One region of the Pseudomonas wadenswilerensis genome, then DNA from elsewhere that is predicted to be linked to it. Evidence: riboswitches for the same ligand, from Rfam matches in the RefSeq annotation. Region 1 holds a riboswitch; each other region holds the start of a gene.
What was found. Region 1 has a riboswitch for cobalamin ahead of cobO (cob(I)yrinic acid a,c-diamide adenosyltransferase). Riboswitches for the same ligand answer to the same signal wherever they lie in the genome.
Positions count from the first base shown of each region.

Region 1 (3,265 bases):
CAAAGTAGAAATGCACGTAGGAAGCGGTCAGCCGGCCACAGCGATACACCGCTTCGGCACCACGGCCACCGTTGGGGCTCTGGCCACGGGCAATCGGCTCAAGCCCGGTGCTGGTCAGCGAGTGATGGTAGGTGTGCCCGCGCAAGGTACCTTCGGGCAATTCCACCGCCTGCAAGGCCAGGGCGGCCAGGCGCTTCTGCATCACCGCCTCACCAGCCAGCAACCCGAGCAATTCGGCGCGCTCACCAGCGACATCGGTCAGGGCATCGAGCAGATAGAGCATGCCGCCACATTCGGCGAGCAACGGCTTGCCGGCGTGATGATGGGCGCGAATGGCTGCGAGCATCGGCGAGTTGGCCGCCAGGGCCTGGTGATGCAGCTCCGGGTAACCACCGGGCAGGTACAGGCTGTCGGCCTGCGGCAAACTCACGTCATGCAGCGGCGAGAAGAACGCCAGCTCCGCGCCCATGGCCCGCAGCAGGTCGAGGTTGGCGCCATAGGTGAAGGCAAAGGCTTCGTCGCGGGCGACCGCGATGCGCACACCTTGCAGCAAGGGCTCGCTCACAAGCTCGGTCGGCGCGGCGAAACTCACCGCCGGCGGCAAAGCCGCATCGCAACTGGCGCCCAGGGCGGCTGCAGCTGCATCCAGGCGTGCTTCGAGGTCGTTCAGTTCACTGGCCTGGACCAGGCCCAGGTGGCGGCTCGGCAGTTCGATGCCGGTTTCTCGCGACAGCCCGCCGTACCAGCGCAGCCCTTCGGTCAGGCTGCCTTCGAGCAATTGAGCGTGGCGCAGGGTACCGACGCGGTTGGCCAGCACCCCGGCAAACGGCAGGTCCGGCTGATAGCGCGCCAGGCCCAGGGCCAGGGCACCGAAGGTCTGGGCCATGGCCGTGCCATCGATCACCGCCAGCACCGGCACACCAAAATGACGAGCGAGGTCGGCGCTCGATGGCGTGCCATCGAACAGCCCCATGACCCCTTCGATCAGGATCAGGTCGGCCTCAGCCGCCGCTTCCCATAACAGACGGCGGCTTTCCTGCTCGCCGACCATCCACAGGTCGAGCTGATACACCGGCGCACCGCTGGCGCGCTCGAGAATCATCGGGTCGAGAAAGTCCGGGCCACACTTGAATACGCGAACCTTGCGCCCCTGGTTGCGATGCAGGCGCGCCAGAGCGGCGGTCACCGTGGTCTTGCCCTGGCCGGAGGCCGGTGCGGCGATCAATACCGCCGGGCAATGGCGCGCATCCCTCATAGCTCGACGCCCTTCTGGGCGCGGATACCGGCCTGGAAGGCGTGCTTGATCATGCCCATTTCGGTGACGGTGTCGGCCAGTTCGATCATTTCATCCTTGGCCGCACGACCGGTGACAATCACGTGCTGCATCGGCGGGCGCGCCTGCAGGTCGCTGAGGACCTGGTCCAGATCGAGGTAACCGTGCTTGAGGGCGATGTTCAGCTCATCGAGCACCACGAAGGCAATCGACGGGTCCTGGAGCATCTGCCGCGACACTGCCCAGGCGGCTTCGGCAGCAGCGATGTCGCGCTGGCGGTCCTGGGTTTCCCAGGTGAAGCCCTCGCCCATCACGTGGTAGCGCACCTGTTCCGGGAAGCGCCGGAAGAACAGCTCTTCGCCGGTGCTGTTGCGGCCCTTGATGAACTGCACCACGCCGCACTGCATGCCATGGCCCATGGCCCGGGCGAGCATGCCGAAGGCCGAACTGCTCTTGCCCTTGCCGTTGCCGGTGAGCACCAGCAGCAAGCCGCATTCGTTAGGCGAATTGGCGATGCGCTCGTCGATAACGGCCTTCTTGCGCTGCATGCGCGCCAGGTGGCGTTCGTCGCGCTCGGTGGATTCAGTCATGAGGTTCTCCGCAAACCACTGTCGGCCGACCCGCAACGAGCGTAGCAGTCTATGGCTGCTCAGGGTTCGCGGCGAGGAACGGCGTGACAAATGAATGGATATGGCAGACGGAAAACGCGCAGGGCTACGGCACAGGCCGGAGGAACCGCGCATCACCCTCCGTGATGCCGTTGGCTGTAACAGGCCGGTCTCCGGGCTTGTGAGCGGGGCCATGAACACCCGGGACCGCGCGCCTTCCCGGGTCGAGCACCCAGTGGCCCTGCGCGGCCTTGACTCACCTACCGTTGCGGGGGCAGCGCCGGATTCGCGCGCCTTGCGCGCCCACCGGCTTCCCTGTTTCACCCTGCCAGGCCATCGCCTGCAGAGCACCTGAAACAAGTCGCGAAGGTTAGAGGGTTGCACCCGGAGCGTCAATGAAAGGCGCTGAACTGGCCTGGATCAATGGCGCCTTTGACATCTTGTGCAACACTGACTTCAGTGATATCAAATAGCCATACCTCGGCTGTACTCGATCACAACTATAAGGGAGAGCAGCATGCAAGGCCTGATCATCAACAATGCGCGCCTGGAATTCCTGCGCCCCGCCCTGGAGCGCTGGGTCGATTGTATCGACCGCTTCAACCAGACCCTCGGTGATGGCGATGCGCCCTACTGGCACGGTGCCCAAGCCAACCTCGGCCTGCTTTCGGCCGCCGCCTGGCAAGCCGAGCTGGTGACCCTGCAGCAGCATCAGAGCAAGAAGCAGCGCGATGAAGGTGATCGTGAAGGTCGCTGCGACCTGTACATCGCCAACCGCGAAGAAGCCGCCTACCTGCAAGCCAGCCAGCGCTGGCCGAAAATTGCCAGGCTGGACCTGAACAATGCCCTGGCCGAAACCGTGTATGCCGCACGCCAGGTTGCCGCGCCCAGCCAGCTCAAGGTCGCCGCGCTGTTCGCCAGCCCCTGGAAAGCCGGCCAGCACGCCAGCCCCGAAGAACTACAGGACCTGGTCGACGACCTGCAAAAGCACAACGCCTGCGCCATTGCCTGGTACTTCCCCTACGCCTACCGCAAGCTGCACAACGAAGCCGGCCAGTACCACCCCGGGGTGGCGTTGCTGCTCAAGCAGGCCTGAACCAGGGAACCTCCCGCGCCTGATCCGCCTCTACTGGCAATAGCGGCCATCATCGCGAGGGAAACGACATGGGCATCAGCCGGATTGCACTGCTGCTGGCAGTGACTGCGGGATTAAGCGGGTGCGGCGAGAACGCGCGCCTGGAGGTCAGCGACGGGGTCGGCCCGTCGCCGCAATTGCCCGAACCCAACAAGACCCTGATTCCCACCGTCAACATCGCCCCGGCCATCGGCTGGCCCCGGGGTATGACGCCCAAGGCCGCGCCCGGCACTCAGGTGGCGGCCTTTG
Region 1 covers NZ_CP087191.1:4,382,359-4,385,623, forward strand. Annotated here, with positions in the region: gene LOY45_RS20090 (cobyrinic acid a,c-diamide synthase CobB) at 1-1,255, opposite strand, end outside; gene cobO (cob(I)yrinic acid a,c-diamide adenosyltransferase) at 1,252-1,863, opposite strand; cobalamin riboswitch at 2,029-2,251, opposite strand; gene LOY45_RS20100 (hypothetical protein) at 2,399-2,977, shown strand; gene LOY45_RS20105 (PQQ-dependent sugar dehydrogenase) at 3,046-3,265, shown strand, end outside.

Region 2 (3,265 bases), 2.5 Mb from region 1:
CCCTTGCTGCGCTCCAGGCGGCGGTTCTGGCCTTCCATCGGGTAGAGCACCAGGCTGCCGTCGGCGTGGCTGCTCCACCAGTTGTTGGGGAAAATCGAGTCAGGGGTGTGCGGCGCCGGGGTGTCCTGCACCACCAGCACTTCGACGCCGTGCTGGCGCAGGGTGTCGACATAACCATCGAACTCTTCCAGCGCTTTCTGCTGTGCCTGCTCCGGCTCGAGCAGGGCTTGCTGGAAACGGTTGTTGAGGGCGGTATCCGGGTTGAAGGCGAACCGCGCCGGGCGGATCATCAAGACTGTATTTGTTGTTTGCATCGAGGCACGCATCCGGGGTTGGCTGTGTGCTTATTGTCGACGTGATCAATGATAAATCCCGGCTGAAGCGCGTTGGGCGCTCAGCCGGTAAAGCTGAAATAGTGGGTTTGACAGCGGAATCTGCTGTGATGACTCAAGGTAGGTCTTGCTTGAAGGCGCGCAGCTGCCGCGCCAGGCTCAGCGCGGTGCTGGCGCTGTGTTCGCCGGCAAGGATGTGGGTGAAGGGCAGGTCGATCAGGCGATTGTTGCGCACGGCTTGCAAGTGCGAGAGCGCCGGGTGCTTGCGCAGGTAAGCGCGCTTGCCGGCGGCGGGCGACCACACTGCATCGGCAAGGATGATGACGTCGGGGTCGGCGCGCAGCAGGCTTTCGGCATCGACCGTGACCCGGTTCAGCTCGACCTCGGCGTAAAGGTTGCGGCCGCCCGCCGCGTCGATCAGCTGGGTGATGAAGCCGCGCTTGCCTTCGCTGTGCAGGCCGTTGACCTCGTTGTCGAGGTAAAACACCGACAGCGGCTGCCCGTGCCCGGCGATGGCTTTAGCGGCGGCCAGATCCTGGTGCTGGCGGGCGATCAGGTGGCTGGCCTGGGCGTCGCGCTGCAGCAGACGGCCGAGGACACGCAGGTCTTGTTCAACGGCGGCAAAGCCGTTTTCGGTCGCTGGCGCGCAGGCGTTCTCCAGCAGGTAAGTGCCGATGCCGTTGGCTTTCAAGGTCGTGCGCAGGGCTACGCCGTCGCTGTCGCGAAAGGCACTGGCAAAACCGCCGACCAGCAGGTCGTAACCCTGGGCATAGACGACCTCGGTTGCCGGGTAGCGGCGTGACAGCAGGGGGACGCCGCGATAGCGTCCGCTGGCCAGGGCTTGCGGGTCGTCATCGATATAGCTGACCGCGGCCAGGGTTGGGCCGGCTTCAAGGGCCAGCAGCAGGTCGGCGGCGTGCTGGTTGAGGGCCAGGATGCGTTGTGGACGGTCATGTGGCAGTTGCCAGGTCTGCCCGCAGTTTTGATAGTCCAGGGCCAGGGCGCTGCTGCTCAATACGGCCAGCAAGCTGGCGCCGAACCACCTCATGACACCTGGCCATTGAGCAGCAGATCGGGCACCGGCTGGCCCTCGATCAGGTGTTCGCGCACCAGCCGTTGCGCGTCTTCGGCGTTGGCTACCCGGTACCAGCAACGGTCCGGATACACCGTCAGCACTGGGCCGAGGTTGCAGGGGAACTGGCAATGGCTGCGGGTCAGCAGCACGCCGTCAGTGGTTTCGATACGGTTGGCCACCAGCAGCTCGCGGCGCAGGACTTTCCACAGCGGCAGGGCACCGCGTTGCACGCAGCGAGGGCCGGTGCAGAGCATCACGTGGCGGGTATGCTCGGGGATCTGCGACCACTCGGGCTTGCTCTGGATTTCATCTTCGGCGACGCGGCCGCGGCGACGCTTGGGGGTTGTTGCTGTCATGGACTTCTCGAAAAACATTCGCGAAGCGCACAGGAGGGCCCCAGCCAACACGCGCCAGGCAGCCGGCTCGTGCCCGCCCTCCGCAGGTTTGCCTAAATGACTGCGTGCAGTCGTGGGGCTTCAGGCCGGTCTCCGGGCTTGCGAGGCTTGAAGCCATTCGCCTTCCCATGCCTGTGGGCACAGTGGCGGGTTGAATGCTTCACTCGCTTACCGTTGCGGGGGCAGCGCCGGACTGGTCGATAACGACGCACCGGCTTCCCGTTTCACCTGACGCACGGCGGCGGCAGGCACCTGAAACTGGCAGGCATCTGACCATCAGCCCAGGCGTTCGTCAACTGTACCGGCCTGGCCCTGGGCGTGCAGGCGCTTGTACAGGGTGGTGCGGCTGATGCCCAGGGCCCGGGCCAGGGCCGAGATATTGCCGTTGAGGCCTTGCAGGCGCTGGCCGAGGTCGTCAGCGCTAGCTGGTGACGGCAACACGGGGGGCTGCGGCCTGGAGGCGGGCAGATCGGCAAAGAAACTGTCCGGCAGGTGCTCCACAGCAATCGGCCGCCCGCCCGCCAGCGCCAGTGCGACCTGGAGCACGCTGGCCAGCTGGCGCAGGTTGCCCGGCCAGGGGTGCTGGAGCAGCAGTTCCAGCACCTTGCCGGGCAGTTGCGTCGGCGCCCCGGGCTCGCGGTGCTGCTGGTGGAGCTGTTCGATCAGGGCCAGGCGGTCGCTGCGTTCGCGCAAGGGCGGCAGCATCAGGCTGAGACCGGCGATGCGGTAGTACAGGTCCTGGCGAAAGTGGCCCAGACGTACTTGGTCGGCGAGGTTCTGGTTGGTCGCCGAGACCACGCGGATATCCACCGGGATCGGTTCACCACTGCCCAATGGCTGGATGTTGCGGGTCTGCAGAAAACGCAGCAGGCGTGCCTGGGTCGGCAGCGGCATGTCACCGATTTCATCGAGAAACAGGATGCCCCGGTCGGCCTTGCGGATCAGGCCGATATTGCCCTTGTGATGGGCGCCGGTGAATGCGCCTTTCTCGTAGCCGAACAGCTCCGACTCGACCAGCTCGGCCGGAATCGCTGCGCAGTTCACCGCAATCAACGGCTGGCCGGCGCGGCTGCTGGCGCGGTGCAGGGCATTGACGAAGACTTCCTTGCCGGCTCCGGTTTCGCCCTCGATCAATAGCGGAATGTCCTTTTCCAGCAACAACCCGGCCTGGTGCAGGGCCTTGTCGATACGCGGGTCGCAGGTGGTTTGCGCATGGCTGACCGGTGTGGCCCGCGGGGCTTGGGTGGGGGCATGCAACAGGCAATGAAAACGGTTGCGCCCGGTCACCTGCACGGCGAACGGTTGCTCTGCGCTGTGGCCGAGCAGTTGCACCAGGGGCGTCCTGAACAACTGCTCCAGGTTCAGTTGCAACGGATTCTGGCCGAGCAAACTGTCGGCCCGGCGATTGGCCGCCAGCACCCGGCCCTGGTCATCGAACACCAGCAGCCCGGCCCATTGGCTGT
Region 2 covers NZ_CP087191.1:1,885,229-1,888,493, forward strand. Annotated here, with positions in the region: gene ctlX (citrulline utilization hydrolase CtlX) at 1-314, opposite strand, end outside; gene LOY45_RS08690 (ABC transporter substrate-binding protein) at 448-1,380, opposite strand; gene LOY45_RS08695 ((2Fe-2S) ferredoxin domain-containing protein) at 1,377-1,763, opposite strand; cobalamin riboswitch at 1,870-2,073, opposite strand; gene LOY45_RS08700 (sigma-54-dependent Fis family transcriptional regulator) at 2,079-3,265, opposite strand, start outside.
Region 2: linked by a shared signal. The riboswitch ahead of LOY45_RS08695 ((2Fe-2S) ferredoxin domain-containing protein) and the one ahead of cobO (cob(I)yrinic acid a,c-diamide adenosyltransferase) in region 1 are both predicted to bind cobalamin.

Region 3 (3,265 bases), 1.3 Mb from region 1:
CAGGGTACGCGTGAGCAGGTCGCTCAGGGCGTCGGCCGGGCAGCCGCGACGGCAACCCAGGCCGAGGTACAGCTGCATCCGTTCAGGCCTGGCTCGAACGGCGATACAGCCAGGCACTGATCAGGCCCAGGGCCAGCCAGAACGCGGCGTTGGTCAGCAGCGAAGCGACCTTGAACTCGGCTTCCAGGGCTTCTGGGGCGAGCATCTGGTGGACTTCAGGCTGCGGCGCGCCAATCACGTGAGGCACCACCAGCAACACTGCACCGACTATCTTCAGCAGCCAGTTGTGGGCGAATGCGATCAAGGCCAGACCGACGGCGGTGGCGGCAGCCGTGCCGACCCACCAGGCTTGGCGCTGGGCCAGGTCGGCGGCAGCAGTACCCGGCAGCTCCGGGGGCAGGCCCAGGGTCGGCGCCAGGCAGAACACGGCAAAGCCGCCCAGGCCCCAGAGCGCGCCGCTGATCACGGTCTTCGGTGCGCGCAGGGTGTAGAGCGCGGCGAGGATCAGGGCGAAACCGACCGCCACCACCAGGTTGCCGCCGGTGGTCGACAGCACCCGCTGCCAGCCGTCTTCCGGCGACCAGGCTTCGCTGTCGTGATGATGCTCGGCGGTACCGGCCGCATGTTCATGGGGCGCCTCGACCGCAGGCGCGGCGCTTTCATAGGTTTCCGCCTGGAGAATCAGCGGCGCGACCCAGAAGCTTTGCAGCAGGGTCAGCAGCAGGGCGGCCAGCAGGCCGGTAAAGCCTGCAGTACTGGCGATACGCTTGATCATCGGGGCAGCACTCAGTGGCAAGGGAAGGCGGCGCTGTGGCGGGTATCGTGGGCGGCGTTATGCACCGCTTCGATGTGCGAGAAACCGGCGAAGTAGACCAGGCACAGGCCCAGCAGCGAGGCGCCGACAGCAACCAGCAGGCGCTGGCTGAGGCTTGAAGGGGTAACGGCTTCATTACTGGCGGTACTGGTACGCATGGCGCTTTCCTCTTGGTGTTGTCGGCAACAGGCAAGCGCAGCCAACCCCTGCGCGAGGATCGCCCAGGGGGTGTAACAGCGCCCGCCCACCGCGGGTTTGTTCGGTCAAGCGTCGGGCCGGTCTCCGGGCTGGTGAGGGTTGGCAGCTGGCCACACCACAGGCGTCACCTTCCCATGCCAGGCAGCGGGCACAGTGGTTCTGACGCTTTTCTCACTTACCGTTGCGGGGGCAGCACCGGACTTGTCGTACACCAAATAAAGAAGTGTATGACGCACCGGTTTCCCAGTTTCACCCTCAAGGGGCACCCAAACGAATGGCGTTAGCAAATCACGGGCGCGGGCAGGCGTCAATCGTGACAGCAGTTGACCGCTCACCGGGCACTGCGTAGCCTAGCCGCTTCGAGGTTCTTCGGCGCTGGCCGAAGCTAAGACGGGAACGCGGTTGAAGCCGCGGCTGCCCCCGCAACTGTAAGCATTGAAGCGTTCGACACAGCCACTGCACCGCGTGCGGGAAGGCGTCGTTCGACTGGCCCTGGCGCCGGTGCAATGCAAGCCAGGAGACCTGCCTCGGACAGTTTCCGACATTCAACCGGGCGGGGTGATCCGGTGGCGAACAGGCCAGGTGCGTGACACCTTTGGCGCTCGTCCCGCATGCCCGCCATCCTGCCAAGGGCATCGACATGAAAACACTGGCCAAACTCCCCGTCACCATCGTTACCGGCTTCCTCGGCTCGGGCAAGACCACGTTGCTGCGGCATATGCTCGACAACGCCCAGGGGCGGCGCATCGCGGTGATCGTCAACGAGTTTGGCGAGCTGGGCATCGACGGCGAAATCCTCAAGCAGTGCAGCATCGGTTGCAGCGAAGAAGAGGCCAACGGCCGCGTCTATGAGCTGGCCAACGGCTGCCTGTGCTGCACCGTGCAGGAAGAGTTCTTCCCGGTGATGCGCGAATTGGTGGCCCGTCGCGGCGACCTCGACCATATCCTCATCGAAACCAGCGGCCTGGCCCTGCCCAAGCCCCTGGTGCAAGCCTTCCAGTGGCCAGAGATTCGTAACGCCTGCACGGTCGATGCGGTGATCACCGTGGTCGACAGCCCGGCCGTCGCCGCCGGCACCTTTGCCGCCTACCCGGACCAGGTCGATGCCCAACGCAAGCTCGACCCCAACCTGGACCACGAATCGCCGCTGCACGAGCTGTTCGCCGACCAGTTGGCCAGCGCCGACCTGGTGGTCCTGAACAAGGCCGACCTGATCGCTGCCGACGACCTGGCCAAGGTGCGCGCCGAAGTCGTAGAAGAGCTGCCACCGGCGGTGAAGGTGATCGAAGCCAGCAGCGGCCGTCTGCCGCTGGACGTGCTGCTGGGCCTGGGCGCCGAATCCGAGGCGCATATCGATGGCCGCCGCACCCACCACGATTCGCACCACGACGGTGACGATCACGACGACCATGATCACGACGCCTTCGACTCGATCTCCATCGAGCTGCCGCAAGCCGACGAAAGCCTGTTGCTCGATGCCCTGACCCAGTTGGTCGTGCAGCACGGCATCCTGCGGGTCAAGGGCTTTGCCGCTATCCCGGGCAAGCCGATGCGCCTGCTGATCCAGGGCGTGGGCACCCGTTTCGACAAGCACTTCGACCGCGCCTGGCGCAGCGAAGAGCCGCGCACCACGCGCCTGGTGCTGATTGGCCAGGAACTGGATGCGGCACAACTGGAAGCGAGCCTGCGCGCCGCCCTGGGCGCTTGACCGATGCACCTGCTGCGGACCCAGCCCGGTGGTTTTGTACCGGACGACAGCATTGCCGACCTCGGCCAGACCCCGGCCGAGCTGGTAATCCTCTGCAGCGGTGACTCGCACCTGGCGCTGCTGGCCGAAACCGCCCAGCAGTTGCCCGAGGATTTCCCCAGCCTGCGTCTGGCCAACCCGATGCAGGTACAGAATCACGCCTCGGTCGACCTGTATGTCGACCAGGTGCTGCGCCATGCCAAGGTCATCCTGGTGTCGCTGCACGGTGGCGTCGGCTACTGGCGCTATGGTGTGGAACAGCTGCTGGAGCTGGCCGCCCGTGGTGTACAACTGATCCTGGTGCCGGGCGACGACCGTCCGGACCCGGAGCTGACCAGCCTCAGCACGGTGCCGGCCGAGCAGGCCGAACGGCTCTGGCACTTTCTGCGCCAGGGCGGCAAGGCCAATGCCCTGAACCTGTTCAACTGCCTCGCCAGCCAGTACTTGAATTGCGCCTACTCCTGGAGCGAGCCGCAACAACTGCCGCGCACTGCGGTGTATCACCC
Region 3 covers NZ_CP087191.1:3,091,781-3,095,045, reverse strand. Annotated here, with positions in the region: gene LOY45_RS14150 (cobalamin biosynthesis protein) at 1-78, opposite strand, end outside; gene LOY45_RS14145 (CbtA family protein) at 83-775, opposite strand; gene LOY45_RS14140 (CbtB domain-containing protein) at 787-972, opposite strand; cobalamin riboswitch at 1,071-1,298, opposite strand; cobalamin riboswitch at 1,358-1,556, shown strand; gene cobW (cobalamin biosynthesis protein CobW) at 1,653-2,720, shown strand; gene cobN (cobaltochelatase subunit CobN) at 2,724-3,265, shown strand, end outside.
Region 3: linked by a shared signal. The riboswitch ahead of cobW (cobalamin biosynthesis protein CobW) and the one ahead of cobO (cob(I)yrinic acid a,c-diamide adenosyltransferase) in region 1 are both predicted to bind cobalamin.